Regions from separate parts of the Terrabacter lapilli genome, predicted to be linked through region 2. Evidence: riboswitches for the same ligand, from Rfam matches in the RefSeq annotation. Region 2 holds a riboswitch; the other holds the start of a gene.
The links. A riboswitch is a leader RNA that binds a small molecule or an ion and turns the genes downstream of it on or off. The one in region 2 is predicted to bind cobalamin.
Positions count from the first base shown of each region.

Region 1: linked by a shared signal. The riboswitch ahead of ABD241_RS13950 (ribonucleoside-diphosphate reductase subunit alpha) and the one ahead of ABD241_RS05465 (SCO2322 family protein) in region 2 are both predicted to bind cobalamin.

Region 1 is NZ_BAAAPU010000008.1:55,204-62,178, reverse strand. It holds gene ABD241_RS13970 (fatty acid--CoA ligase) at 1-689, opposite strand, end outside; gene ABD241_RS13965 (sodium:calcium antiporter) at 916-1,980, shown strand; gene ABD241_RS13960 (OTU domain-containing protein) at 2,002-2,130, opposite strand; gene ABD241_RS13955 (ribonucleotide-diphosphate reductase subunit beta) at 2,173-3,171, opposite strand; gene ABD241_RS13950 (ribonucleoside-diphosphate reductase subunit alpha) at 3,168-5,765, opposite strand; cobalamin riboswitch at 6,048-6,276, opposite strand; gene ABD241_RS13945 (carboxymuconolactone decarboxylase family protein) at 6,431-6,975, shown strand, end outside.
Region 2 is NZ_BAAAPU010000003.1:878,062-885,036, reverse strand. It holds gene ABD241_RS05495 (ABC transporter permease) at 1-709, shown strand, start outside; gene ABD241_RS05490 (ABC transporter permease subunit) at 769-2,205, shown strand; gene ABD241_RS05485 (plastocyanin/azurin family copper-binding protein) at 2,275-2,874, shown strand; gene ABD241_RS05480 (DUF3043 domain-containing protein) at 2,974-3,552, shown strand; gene ABD241_RS05475 (serine hydrolase domain-containing protein) at 3,648-5,024, opposite strand; gene ABD241_RS05470 (hypothetical protein) at 5,021-5,236, opposite strand; cobalamin riboswitch at 5,264-5,421, shown strand; gene ABD241_RS05465 (SCO2322 family protein) at 5,513-6,253, shown strand; gene ABD241_RS05460 (energy-coupling factor transporter transmembrane component T) at 6,270-6,975, shown strand, end outside.

The sequences.
Region 1 (6,975 bases), on a different contig from region 2:
GCGTGGAAGAGCGGCACGACGATGAGGAACCGGTCGGCCTGGGTGATCCCCAGCGAGGACGCGACGCCCATCGCGTGGAGGTAGTTGCTCCGGTGGGAGTAGACGACGCCCTTGGGGTGACCGGTCGTGCCGGAGGTGTAGCACATCGACGAGGCGTCGTCCTCGGACAGCCCCTCGGGCCAGTCGAAGCTCGTCGGCTCGCCCTCGATGAGCTCGGCGAAGTCGTGCACGCCCTCGGCGTGCTCGGCGAGGGCCGCCCTCGTGGCGTCGTCCACGGCACCGTTGAGGACGACGTGCCGCACGTCCGGCAGGTGCGGGAGCAGCCGGGAGAACGCCTCGGCGAGCGTGTTGTCGACGATGACCACCTGGCTACCGCCGTGCCGGGCCACGTAGACCAGCTGCTCGGGGAAGAGCCGGATGTTGAGCGCGTGCAGGACGGCGCCCATCGACGGCACCGCGAGGTAGGCCATGAGGTGCTCGGCGTTGTTCCACATGAAGGTGCCCACGCGCTGGTCCCCGGTGATGCCGAGGCCACGGAGGGCGTGGGCCAGCTGGGCCGCCTGCCGGCCGAGCTCGCGGTAGCTGGTGCGGCGGGCGCCGTCGCCCGTCCAGGTGACCACCTCGCTGTCGCCGTGCATCGTCGTGCCGAAGCGCAGGAGCGACGAGATGAGCAGAGGTGCGGTCTGCATGGTGCTCTTCATGTCCTGAGACTGCCACCAGCGACGCGGAGCCGCACCCCGTTCCGGACGGCCACCGGGCGGCCCGCTGGGGCAGGCCGACGTGACCAACCTCTCGTATGGGGGCGCTTCCGGTGGGTAGTGGACAAATGACTGCCACACCTCACTGCTCGTGGTGCCGAGCCCCGAGCCGACGAGAACCATCGACGAGAACCATCGACGAGAACCCAGGTGCCCCATGACGTTGTCGCTGCCCGTGCTGCTCTTCATCTTCGCCGCGGCGGCCGCAGCCATCTGGATCGCCGGCGTGCAGCTGTCGAAGCAGACCGACGTGCTGTCGACGCGCCTGCACCTCGGGGCGGCCCTGGGCGGTCTGATCCTGCTCGCCATCGCCACGAACCTGCCCGAGATAGCGATCGTGGCGAGCGCAGCGCTCTCCGGCAACGTCGGCGTGGCCGTGGGGAACATCCTGGGCGGCATCGCGATCCAGACCGTGGTGCTCGTGGCGCTGGACGCCTTCGGCATCAGCGGCAGACGGCCGCTCACCTACCAGGCGGCCTCCCTGGTCCTCGTGCTGGAGGGGGTCCTCGTCGTGGCCGTGCTCGCGGTCGTCATCGCCGGCAGCCAGCTGCCTGCGAGCCTCATCTGGTGGCGGCTCACCCCGGCCCCGGTGCTGATCACCGTCCTGTGGGTCGTCGGCCTGCTGCTGCTCCAGCGTGCCGGCACGCACCTGCCCTGGCACGAGTCGGGTGAGGCCCCGGACAACCAGGGACCCCCGAAGGGCCACTCCCAGCAGAAGACGGAGCAGGACGCCTCCTCGAAGGGCATCAGCACCGCGAAGTCGGCCACCGTTTTCGGCGTCTCCGCCCTCGTCACGCTCGCAGCCGGAGTGGTCCTCGAGCGCAGCGGCGACGCCATCGCCGGGCACATCGGCCTCTCCGGGGTGCTCTTCGGCGCCACGGTGCTCGCCGCGGCCACGTCGCTCCCCGAGCTGTCGACCGGCCTGACGTCGGTGCGGCAGGGCGACTACCAGCTGGCCGTGAGCGACATCTTCGGCGGCAACGCGTTCCTGCCCGTGCTGTTCCTGCTCGCCACGCTGCTGTCCGGCAAGGCGGTCCTGCCGCATGCGCAGAACACCGACATCTACCTCACCGCCCTCGGGGTGCTGCTGACCGTCGTCTACGTCGTCGGACTGGTGTTCCGGCCGCAGCGCCGGCGGGCGCGTATGGGTGTCGACTCGACCGTCGTGCTGGTGCTCTATGCCCTGGGCGTGGCCGGCCTGTTCGCCGTCGCCGGCTCGTAGCCGACCTACCGGAGAGCCGACCTACCAGAAGGCGAGGATGAGGTCCTCGACCGCACCGCGCAGCCACTCGTGGAAGTCGGGGGTCCTGCCGAGGTGGTGGGCCAAGGCCCGGCGGGCGTTCGGCCCGCGGGCGTACGCGTGCAGCCCCACGCGTACGCCCGCGGTCGACCCAGCCGTGTGCCGTCGGTGCGGTCAGCGGGTGTGTGCGCCGACCTCGTAGCTCGTGTTCGTCGCCTCGAAGAAGTTGACGAGCTCGAGCGTGTCGTTGGCCGCGGCCATCCACTTCGCCGGGTTGCTGACGCCGTAGTGCGCCTCGAACCCGAGCTCCTCCAGCCGCCGGTCGGCGAGGTAGCGCACGTAGGTGTTGAGGTAGCTCGCGTTGAGCCCCAGGATCCCGCCCGGGAGCAGGTCGTGGTTGTAGCGCTCCTCCAGCTCGACCGCGTCGAGGATCATCTGCCGGATCTCGTCGGCGAACTCGGCCGTCTGCAGCTCCGGGTTCTCCTCGAGGACCGTGAGGACGAGGTTGATCCCGAACTTCAGGTGCAGGCTCTCGTCGCGCACCACCCAGTCGATGAGCGAGCCGAAGTTGCGCAGCAGGTTCCGCTGCCGGAAGCTCAGCGCGACCATGAACCCGCTGTAGAACCAGATGCCCTCGAGGATCACGTTGTACGCGACGAGGTTGCGCACGAAGTCGCGCTTGCCCTCCACCGTGGTGATGTCGAGCGTCTGCTCGGTCATCCGGCCGAGGTAGCGCAGCTCGAACGCCTCCTTGGCGGCCATCGACGGCGTCTCGACGTGGGCGGCATACGCGGCCTGCCGGTCGATCGGGAACGTCTCGAGGACGTACTCGAAGGCGACGCAGTGGTTGGCCTCCTCCCACATCTGCTTGGCGAGGTAGAGGTGCGCCTCAGGGGCGTTCACGTAGGGGTAGACGCCGAAGGCGAGGGCCTTGTTGACGAGCAGCTCGTTGGGGTTGAAGTAGCTCATCAGGAAGGTGACCGCGTGCTTCTCCTCGTCGGTCATCCGGGCGAAGTCGGCGAGGTCCTCGCCGAGCTGCACCTCGTGCGGGAACCACGTGTTGGCCACGGCCTGCTCGTAGAGCCCGTAGGCCCACGGGTAGCGGATCGGCTTGAGCAGCAGGCCTTCTGCGAGCCCGGTGCCGAGGATGGTGGGGTTCTGGTAGTGGCTCACTGGCAGGCCTCGCAGTTCAGTCGCTCCTGGGGGTCGGTCGGGCACACGAGCTCGGACTCCACGGGAGCCAGCTCCAGCGACTCCGCGAGCGCCTTCGTGACGGTGGGCGTCATCGTCACGGCGGGCGCCGCGGGCGCCGGTGGTGGAGGCGACCCCACTGCCGGGGCCGGTCGGGCGAAGCCGAAGCCTCCGCCCGAGCGTCCCGTGGCGGTCGCCTTGTTGACCCGCACCGTCGACTGCTCGGCGGTGTGCCGCGGCTTCACATGCAGGTAGTAGGTGGTCTTGACGCCCATCCGCCAGGCGGCGGCGTAGATCTGCGCCATCTCGGCGACGTCGCGGGTCTCGAGGTACATGTTGCGGCTGATCGCCTGGTCGACCCACTTCTGCGCGCGGGCCGCGACGTGCAGGAACGCGTACGGCGACAGCTGGAACGACGTGCGGTAGGCCTCGCGCACCGGCGCCGGGATGGCCTCGATCGACTGCACGTCGCCCTGCGAGCGCAGCAGCTCCTCGCGCACGTGCTCCCACAGCCCGAGCTGCTTGAGCGTCGCGACGAGGTTGCGGTTGACCTCGAGGAACTTCCCGGAGCTCGTCGTGCGGCTGAACAGCTGGGAGAACTGCGGGTCGAGACCCGGGGTCGTGCCGGCGACCAGCCCGATCGAGGCGGTCGGGGCGACCGCCATGAGCGTCGCATTGCGCATGCCGCCGGCGACCTTCTCGCGCAGGCGATCCCAGTCGAGTCGTGACGTCCGGTCGACCTCGACGCCGACACCACGGTCGGCCTCCAGGTCGTCGATCGTGTCGAGGGGGACCCGCCCTCGCGACCACCCCGACCCCGCGAAGTTGGGGTAGCTCCCCCGGCTGCGGGCGAGCTCGGCGCTCTCGTCGATGGCGGTGTGGCTGATGAACTCGCTGAGACGGTCGACCAGCTCGAGGGACGCCTCGCCGCCGTAGGTGATGCCGAGGCGCTCGACCACGTCGGTGAAGCCCATCATGCCGAGGCCGATCGCGCGGTTGACCTCGTTGGACTGCTCGGACTCGGCCACCGATGAGAGCGTGATGTCGATGAGGTTGTCGAGCTGGCGGACGGCCGTGCGGACCGTCGCCTCGAGGCGCGGCCAGTCGATGACGGCGTCGAGGTCGGGCGCCCCACCGGGGCGCACGGAGCCGTCGGAGGCGTCGGCGAGCACGTCGGCGCGCAGGTGGCGCGCGAGGTTGACCGACGCGAGGTTGCAGACGGCCGTGTTGTCCCGGTCCTGCGGGAGGGTGATCTCGGTGCAGAGGTTCGACAGGTGGATCGTGCCCGTGTTGTCGTTGAGCGCCCGCAGGTTGATCGTGTCCTTCCACGTCAGCCACGGGTGCGAGGCCGTCTGCAGCGCGACGAGGATGGCGGTGAACTGCTCACGCGCCCGGACCGTGCGGAACGTCCGCAGCCGCCCCTGCTCGGCCAGCTCGACGTACTCGGCGTAGCGGCGGCTGAACGCGGCACCGGTCAGCTCGACCAGGTCCGGCGTCTCGAGCGGGTCGAAGAGGTACCACGTCTCGTCCCGCTCCACGCGGCGCATGAACTCGTCGGAGATCCACACGGCGGTGTTGGCGGTGCGGGTGCGCCGGTAGGGGTCGCCGGCCTGCTGGCGCAGGTCGAGGAACTGCGGGAAGTCCAGGTGCCAGTTCTCCATGTAGAAGCACAGCGCCCCGAACTTCTTGCCGCCGCGCGAGATGGCCCGCAGCGTCGAGTCGATGGTGTGCATGAACGGGATCGGCCCGGTGGAGGTGGTGTTGTTGCTGCGGATCGGTGACCCCTCGGCGCGCAGCTTGGTCACCGACAGCCCGATGCCGCCGGTGCCCTTGGTGATCCACATGACGTCGCGCACGCTCTTGGCGATGTGCTCGATGTCGTCCTCCATCTGCATGACGAAGCAGTTGGACAGCTGCGGCTGTGGGGTGCCCGCGTTGACGAGCGTCGAGCCGGCCGGGAGGTACTCCAGGCGCGCCATGGCCCGGTAGAAGCGGATGGCCGAGGCTGTCGCGTCGTCCTCGTTGAGGGACAGGCCCATCGCGACACGCATCCAGAAGTACTGCGGCACCTCCACGTCCGTGCCGCCCGGGCCGCTGAGCAGGTAGCGGTTGCGCATGGTGACGACGCCGATGTAGGTGAGCAGCTCGTCGTGCTCGGGGTCGAGCTCGTCGGCGAGGCGCTCGAGGTCGAAGCCCGTGGCCAGGCGCCGGTCGAGCGACCCGGCCTCCACGGCGTCGCGGACGTAGCCGGGGAACCTCGCCCGGTGGAGCAGCGTCAGCTCGCGCGGCGTCTCGTAGCCACCGAGCACCCGCTTGTAGAGGGTCTTGAGCAGCAGGCGGGCCGCGACGCGGTCGAACGCCGGGTCGTCCTTGACGTTCTGGACGGCGACCTGGATGGCGGCCTGGTCGAGCTGCTCGGTCGTGATCCCGTCGAAGAGGGTGATCGCCAGCTCGGAGGCGATCTGGACGGTCAGACCGACGGCGTTCTCCAGGCCCTCCGTGGCGCGCTCGACGGCGCGGTTGATCCGGTCGGCGTCGAAGGGCTCCCGCGAGCCGTCGCGCTTGGTGACCGACACCCGTGCGGGCGCGGGCGAGCTCGTGGGTGCGGTGCCGGCCGGCGTGCCCGCGTCGTGTGCGCCGGGCGCGGGCTGGCTGCTGCCCGCCCGGTCGGTGGTGTCGTGCAGTGGGGTGTTCACGGCTGTCTCCTCGCAGCGTGGGCGACGGTCCGCCCGGCGTGAGGAGTGCAGGGAACGACGGCTGCGCCACGATGCGACCCGCTGGCGAGCAGCGCATCGGTCGACATCGGTCAACCGTTGTCCACGAGCCCTCCCTCGGGGCCTGACGGACCACCGCGTGAGGTCTCACGCGGTGCGCTGGCAGGTCTTCGGACTCGCGGGCGTGCACACCGCCCGATCTGCTCGGACGGTCCGTCTCCTACTGGTCGCCGCTTCCCGGGCCCGGGGGCCCAGTGCTCTTGACGACGGTCGTTCCCACTCACCGCTGCGGGGCAGTCCCGGACTCTCACCGGGTTCCCTCTTGCGACGACGTCTCTGGCTGAGGCGTCGAACCAGCTGCGGGACAGACACTATCCCTAGTGGCGCACTTGGCCATGAACCCCACATCTTGCGCGTGTCGGATCGGGCCGCGGCCGGAGCCGCGCGACACCCGCCGCGTCGAAGCGCCCGTGGATCTCGCCGTCGCTCACGTAGCGGGACGAGCTGCACCGGGAACAGACTGGATCATGTTCATCGACACCGTGCCCGAGGAAGCCGCGGGCGGCGAGCTCGCCGAGTACTACCGACAGCAGCGCGACTCGTGGGGCTTCCTGCCCAACTACGCGTTCGCCTTCGCCACCCGCCCCGACGTGGCCCGGGCGTGGGGCGGCCTCAACACCACCATCCGCAACGGGATGGACCGTCGGCTCTTCGAGCTGGCCACCATCGCGGCCGCTCGAGCGCTTCGCTCCACGTACTGCACCGCCGCCCACTCGAAGTTCCTGCGGGACGTGTGCGGTGACGAGGAGTCGCTGGAGGCGATCGCCCGTGAGCCGGACGGCGCGTCACTGGGCGCCCTGGACCGCGCGGTGTTCCGGTTCGCAGCCAAGGTGGCGACCGACGCCCCGTCCGTCGAGCAGTCCGACGTCGACGAGCTGCGCGAGCTCGGGCTCACGGACCGCGACGTCGCCGACATCGTGTTCGCGGCGGCAGCCCGGTCGTTCTTCACCCGGGTCCTCGACGGGCTCGGTGCGCAGCTGGACGCGCAGACGGCTGCGGAGTTCGCGCCGGG
Region 2 (6,975 bases):
ACGCGTCCTGAGGTTCCTCGCGCTCTACGCGGTCCTCATGTCGGTCACGGCCTACCTGCTGGCCACGAACAACGACCTGAAGCTCGTCACCATGAAGGCGTCCGTCGTGGTCGCGGTCACGTCGACCATCACCTTCGGGCTGTTCATGGGCCTGGTCATCGGCGCGGAGAGCATCAGCGGCGAGCGGGAACGCGCCACGCTGGAGCCGCTGCTCCTCACTCCGTCCGGTTCCCGGCAGATCGTGTTGGGCAAGTTCCTGGCCGCCCTCTCCCCCTGGCCCGCTGCATTTGTCCTCTCGGTGCCGTACCTTGCGACGCTCTCGCACTGGGACCCCGTGCTGTGGACCGCCCTCTTCTGGTGTGCGGTGCTGGGCAGCCTGCTGGCCGTGGCCTTCGTGGGTTTCGGCATGCTGGTGAGCATCTGGTCCGACTCGAGCAAGGTCAGCCTCTTCATCTGCCTGCTCGTCTACGCCGGGTTGCTCATCCCGGCTCAGCTCCCCACGGAGTTCCTCAACTCATCCGGTGGCGTGGTCGTCTCGGCCATCGATCCCCTGGAGTCGGCGAGCCGGCTGCTGACCATGGTGGTGGACGAGAACAGGCCGCTGAGCCAGGCCTGGGTCTACCTCGTCGCCCCTGCTGTGATGACAGCGGTCATCGTGGGCGTCCTCTTCCTCCACTCCGCGCGGCGCGTTCGTCTCGCGGCGGAGTGACACGGCCGCCGCCTCGCGACGGCACACCGCATCAGGCACCAGCCAGGAAAGGCATTGTCATGAGCGTGGCACAGGAGCGACGCAGTGAGCGGGTCAAGGTGGCGGAGCGTCACGGGATCGCTCCCCCGGTGTGGTGGTTGGTCTTCAGGCGCGAGTTCATCGACCTGTGGACCGGCGGGCGCGTGATGCTGCTGCTGATCCTCTTCAGCCTCGTGATGTCCGTGACCTCGGCACTGCGGCAGTTCGAGAGCGAGCTCAGCCTGATCCCGCCGGTGGAGATGGCGTTCCTGACCATCCTCAGCGGCATCTCCTTCGGGCTCTTCGTCGGACTGGTCATCGGAGCGGACAGCATCAGCGGTGAGCGGGAGCGAGCAACCCTGGAGCCGCTGCTGCTGACGCCGGCCCGCCCCCGGCAGGTCGTGTTCGGCAAGTTCCTCGCCGCGATGTCCCCGTGGCCGGTGACCTTCCTGCTCACGATCCCCTACGTCGTAGTCCTCGCCCAGGGGAACGACGTCGTGAAGGAGGGTCTCCTGCTCGGGGCACTCCTCGGCGGTCTGCTCGCCATCGCGTTCACCGGGTTCGCGATGATCCTCAGCATCTGGGCCAGGTCGAACAGGGCGAGCCTCTTCGCCAGCCTGGTCGTCTATCTCGTCTTCCTCATCCCCACCCAGTGGCCGGGCAGCGCCCAGAAGGGCGACCTCGGCTACCTGATCCAGCAGTTCAACCCCCTGCAGGCCTCGAGCGAGTTCCTGGAGAAGGTCCTCGTGAACAACCGGACCGTCGCGGAGAAGATGCCCTACCTGCTGGCGGCCATCTTCGCCGCCGTCGGTGCGCTGGCCGTGCTCTTCCTGTACGCCGCCCCCCGGCTGCGTCTCGACCGGGACGGCACCCGGTCGGCCCTTGCCAGACCCGGGCGCCTGGCGGGCCTCCTTCTCGTGGGCGGCATCGCGGCAGCGCTGGTCGCCATGCCCGCCGGTCGGGCACAGGCGGCGTCCACGGTAGCCGGGCAGGGGCTGCAGATCTCTGTCAACCTGCAGTACAAGACGGTCAACGCCGGTGACGAGGTCGAGTTCACCACGGTCACGACCAACACAGGTGGGGCGGCGACGGCGCCGCTCAACGTGGCGATGAACATCGTCAAGACGGGCAAGGGCGACCCGGTCGACCCCGAGGACTGGTCGCCGGAGCGGACCCAGCAGGTCGCCTCCCTCGCCCCCGGTGAGTCCAGCGAGCAGTCGTGGACGGTGGAGGCGATCCTGGAGGGCGACTACATGGTCTACATGACGGTCCTGCCCCAGCCAAGTGGACGGAACGCGACATCCCAACCGGTCTCCAGCTCGGGCATTCACCTCACCGTCAGGGCCTTCGAGAAGGCGAACCCGGGCGGGGTACTTCCCGTGGCCATCGCGACCCCGGTCGCTCTGATGCTGATCGCCGTCGTGCCGATAGTGCGCCGCCGACGGGCGGACAGCACGGCGCCTCCGGACGACATGTGACGGTCGCCGCCCGGACACCCTCGAGGCCACCCTTCGCGACCACCTGCAGACGAGGAGAGGAAGGTCCACATGGCCACTGCACGCTGTTCGATCCTGACGCGACGGCGTCTCCCCCTGATGACGGGCATCGCCGCCTGCAGCCTCCTGCTGGCTGCGTGCAGCGGCACCGCACAGCAGACCGCGCCCCCCGGGGACGCATCGGCGGCCGCCTCGTCGACCGGTCCGGCCGCCCCCGGCGAGGTCGGGACGGCGACGCAGAACCCGGGTGCCGCCCCGGCGGCCACCGCCGGAACGATCACGCTCGAGGTCGGCTCGGCCACGGGAGCCAAGGAGTTCCACTACGACAAGACGACCATAACGGAGCCCGCGGGCCACAAGATCAAGCTGAAGTTCGTCAACCACACCGACCCCAAGGACGAGGTCGGTCACAACTGGGTCCTCGTCAAGGCCGGCCAGGAAGCCGCCGTGGTCGCCAGTGGCCAAGCGGCCGGTGACGACAAGGACTGGCTGAACGTGGACGACCCGCACATCGTCGCGCACACCCAGCTGATCGAGGGAAACCAGAGCAACACGGTCACCTTCACCGCCGCACCGGGCACCTACACCTACCTGTGCACCTTCCCCGGGCACTACGCGGCGGGCGAGAAGGGCACGCTCGTCATCAAGTAGGCGGGGAGCCGACGGGGTCACGGTCGGGGACGTCTCCCCTACCGCCACCTTCGCCGGTGCTCGGTCTGAGGTGGTCCCGCGTCCCCTTAGACTGGCCGGGTGTTCGGACGCAAGAAGACCCTCAACGACGAGCTCGCCCCCACGGCGCCGGCGGACCCGGCCCGCCCGGGCGCGAAGAACCGGCCCACGCCGAAGCGGCGCGAGCAGGAGGCCCTCAACAAGCGTCCGCTCATCGTCACCGACCGCAAGGCAGCGAGCGCGCAGGACAAGGCGGCTCGACGTGAGGCGATGGCCAAGCAGCGCGCCGGCATGATGACCGGCAACGAGAAGTACCTGCCGGAGCGCGACAAGGGCCCGCGTCGCCGGTTCATCCGCGACTCGGTCGACTCCCGCTGGAACATCGGCGAGTTCATGCTCCCCGTCATGCTCATCGTGCTGCTGCTCAGCTTCGTCCGGCAGAGCTGGGCGCTGCTGCTCGTCTTCGTGATGGTCTACGGCCTCATCCTCGTGGCCATCGGCGACGCCCTCCTGATGTGGCGACGCACGCGACGCAAGGTCGAGGACAAGTTCGGCTCGGCCGAGCGCGGCGACGCGTGGTACGCGATCATGCGCGCCTTCCAGATGCGCCGCACGCGGATGCCGAAGCCGCAGGTCGCCCGCGGCGAGCACCCGGCCTGACCGACCGCCCGACACCCGGGCCGGTCCTCCGACCGGCCCGGACCAGCCTGGCCGGCCAGTGGGCCGCCCACTGCCCCGGCCAGGCTTCTCCCTGCTCAGGCCTGCAGGTCGGCGAAGGCGAGCGGCGCCCGCGTGACGGCATACGTGGCGAAGTACAGCTTGTCCACCGACCCGTCCGCGTCCCGCACGACCTCGAGAAGCTCCCCGCGCTCGCGCCCCTCGACGGCACGGAACCGGTCGGCGCCCTCGGCTGCGTACCGCGTCTCGGACAGTGGGTCGTCCTCGGACAGACGTGACCACAGCTGCCCGTCGCGAACGTAGAACGTGATGGGCGACCCCTCGGACCACCACAGGCCGAGCAGCTCCGTGAGCTCGGGCTGCGGAGCCTCCGGGACCCACGGCGCAGCCAGGGACGGCTCGGCGCCGAGGACCGCCTCCACGAGGTCGGTGGCGAGCTTGAGCGTGAGGGCCCCCGAAGTGGCGTTGGCGAGGACGACGGCACCGACGCCCTCCTTGCGGCGCACCCGCAGCCCGGTCAGGAAGCCCGGCATGGCCCCGCCGTGACCGACGTAGACCCGGTCGCCGCGGCGGCCCATGCCGAAGCCGAGGCCGTAGGCGCCGCTCCACCCGTCGACGTCGGTCATGATGATCGGCCTGCACATCTCCTCGACGGTCTCGGGACGGACCACCCGGTCGTCGGGCGCAGCGACGTAGGCGGCGTAACGGCCGAGGTCGGCCACAGTCGACCACAGCCCACCGAACGGTGCCGTCGCGCCGAGCGCGAAGAGCGGCTCCTCGCGGGCGGTCCCGGCGTAGGGGTCTACTTGGTAGCCGAGGGCCCGGTCCTCGGCCGGCGTCAGACCGGTCCGGGTCATGCCGAGCGGCGTGAGCACCCGCTCGCGCACGACCTGCTCCCAGTCCTTGCCCGTGACGCGCTTGACGACCTCGCCGAGCAGGCCGTACGCGAGGTTGGAGTAGTGGAAGGCGTGGTGCGGCGGGAGCACCTGCTCGGCCTTCTCGACACCGGCGAGGAACTCCTCGCGCTCCGGCGCGGCCAGGCTCTCCCAGATGTTGCCCACCGGCTCGCGCTGCAGGCCGGAGGCGTGCGCCAGCATCTGGCGCAGCGGGACTCGTGCGTGCGTGGTGCCCGGCAGGTACGTCTCGAGGGTGTCGTCGAGCGAGAGCAGGCCCTCGTCGCGCAGCGACATGACCGCCAGCGCGGTGAACGTCTTCGTGACCGAGCCGATCATGAACTGGGTGTCGTCGTCGGCAGGCACCGCCGCCGGCGCCAGGCGCGCCGAGCCGACGTGCGCGGACCAGACGAGGCGGCCGTCCCGGACGACCCCGACGCTCACGCCGGGGGCGCGCCACGAGCGCTGCGCGGCGACGACGCGGCCGAGGAGGTCCCGCGCCAGCCCCGCCGACAGGCCCTCCTGGTCTCCTGCGGTGCTGGGACCCGGCCCGCCGCTCACTCCGCCGCCCGCAGGCTCATCGGGCCGTAGACGACGGAGTCGTTCTGGCGCAGGGTGACCGCCTCGACCCCGGCCGCGAGCAGCTCACGCCAGGACTCGCCGAGGTAGCTCTCGGCATCGCTCTGGGTGGGGAAGCCCGCAGTCGCGAGTCCCTCCCCCTGCATCGGGTTCCCGTGGGCGTCGAGGAAGAGCCAGGACCAGTCAGCACTCATGCCCGCCACCCTAGTTGGCGGCGCGTTTGACGCGCGGCGGGCGCGCGTGCGACGGTTCGCCTTAACCGAAGGACGATGGGGCAAGCCGGTGAGAATCCGGCGCTGACCCGCAACCGTTACTCCTCCCGAGACGCCGGTCGTCTCGAGTGGCAAGCCGGAAAACCCGCGTCCGAACGGCTCCTTTGTCAGTCTGTCGTGGAATGCGGACCGGAGTCACCCCGCCGGGCCGGCTCCAGCCAGCGACCCGACATGGTGTCCGACCGCGAGGAGGGAACCATGTCCACCGTTCGTCGTGCCCCCATCCGGGTGCTGCTCGCCGCCGTCGTCGCGGCCTGTCTCTCGGCCCTGACGCTCGCGCCGGCCCAGGCCGCCGCCTACCGCTACTGGGGCTTCTTCCAGCTCACCGGCACGACCTGGGCCTTCGCCCAGAAAGGCCCGGACCAGACGGTCCCCAAGGACGGCACCGTCGAGGGCTGGCGCTTCGCCGTCGCCGACGAGTCCTCGACGCGCTTCCCGCGTGCGGTCCTGACCTTCGACCAGCTGTGCGGCGCGACGCCGGCCCAGGCCGGCAAGAAGCGCGTCGGCCTCGTCCTCGACTTCGGCCGTCCGGCCGACGCGGCCGACGGCGCCACCCCGCCCCAGCCCAAGGCCTCGTGTGCCGTCGTGCCCACCGACGCGACCAGCTCGGCCGTGCTCGCGACGGCGGGCGAGGTGCGGGCCGAGAAGGGCCTGGTCTGCGCGATCGCCGGCTACCCGGCCACCGACTGCGGTGGCGCGGTCAAGGAGGTCAGCCCCGAGGCGAAGGCCAAGGACCAGCCCATCTCCATCGCCGGCCCGGCGGCCAGCGCCTCCACCCCGTCAGCCACGCCCGGTGCCTCCGACATCGCGTCGTCCTCCACGTCGGCGACGTCCTCGACGTCAGGGGCCAACGTGGCGGCCTACGTCATCGTCGGTCTGCTCCTGCTCGCCCTCGTCGGCTACCTGCTGGTGCGCTCGCGCGCCCGCCGGAACGCCTGAGGGGGCGACGCCGGGCGTGCGCCAGCTCCGTGCGAGGCTCCAGCACCCCGCAGCCTGGTGGCTGTGGGGGCTGGGCCTTGCCACGGCGGCCTCCCGCACCACCAACCCGCTGCTGCTGCTCCTCGTGATCGGCGTGTGCGTCCTCGTGGTCAGTGAGCGCCGGGACACGGCCACACCCAACCCGCTGCCCGCCTTCCTCGCCATCGGCGCCGTCGTGGTGGCCTTCCGCGTGGTCGTCACGGCCGTGCTCGGCAACGGCGTCGCCGGCACCACGGTGGTCGTGACCCTGCCCAGCGTGCCGCTACCGGGGTGGGCCGCGGGCATCCGCCTCGGCGGCCCGGTGACGCTCGAGTCGCTGCTGTATGCCGCCTACGACGCCCTGCGCCTCGCTGCAGTCCTCGCGTGCCTCGGCGCCGCCAACGCGCTCGCGAGCCCTCGACGGCTGCTGCGCTACCTACCCGCGACCCTTTACGACGTCGGCACCGCGGTCGTCGTCGGCCTGACGTTCGCTCCCCAGCTGCTCAGCGACGCCCGGGACGTCCGCGCCGCGCGCACGCTGCGCGGGCGGGACAGCCGGGGACTGCGCGAGATGGCGCGGCTGGCGGTGCCGGTGCTCGAGACGGCGTTCGAGCGCTCCCTCGGCCTGGCGGCGTCCATGGAGTCGCGTGGCTACGGCCGAGCGGTGACCTCGACCCCGACGAGCCGGCGCGCCGCCACCAGCT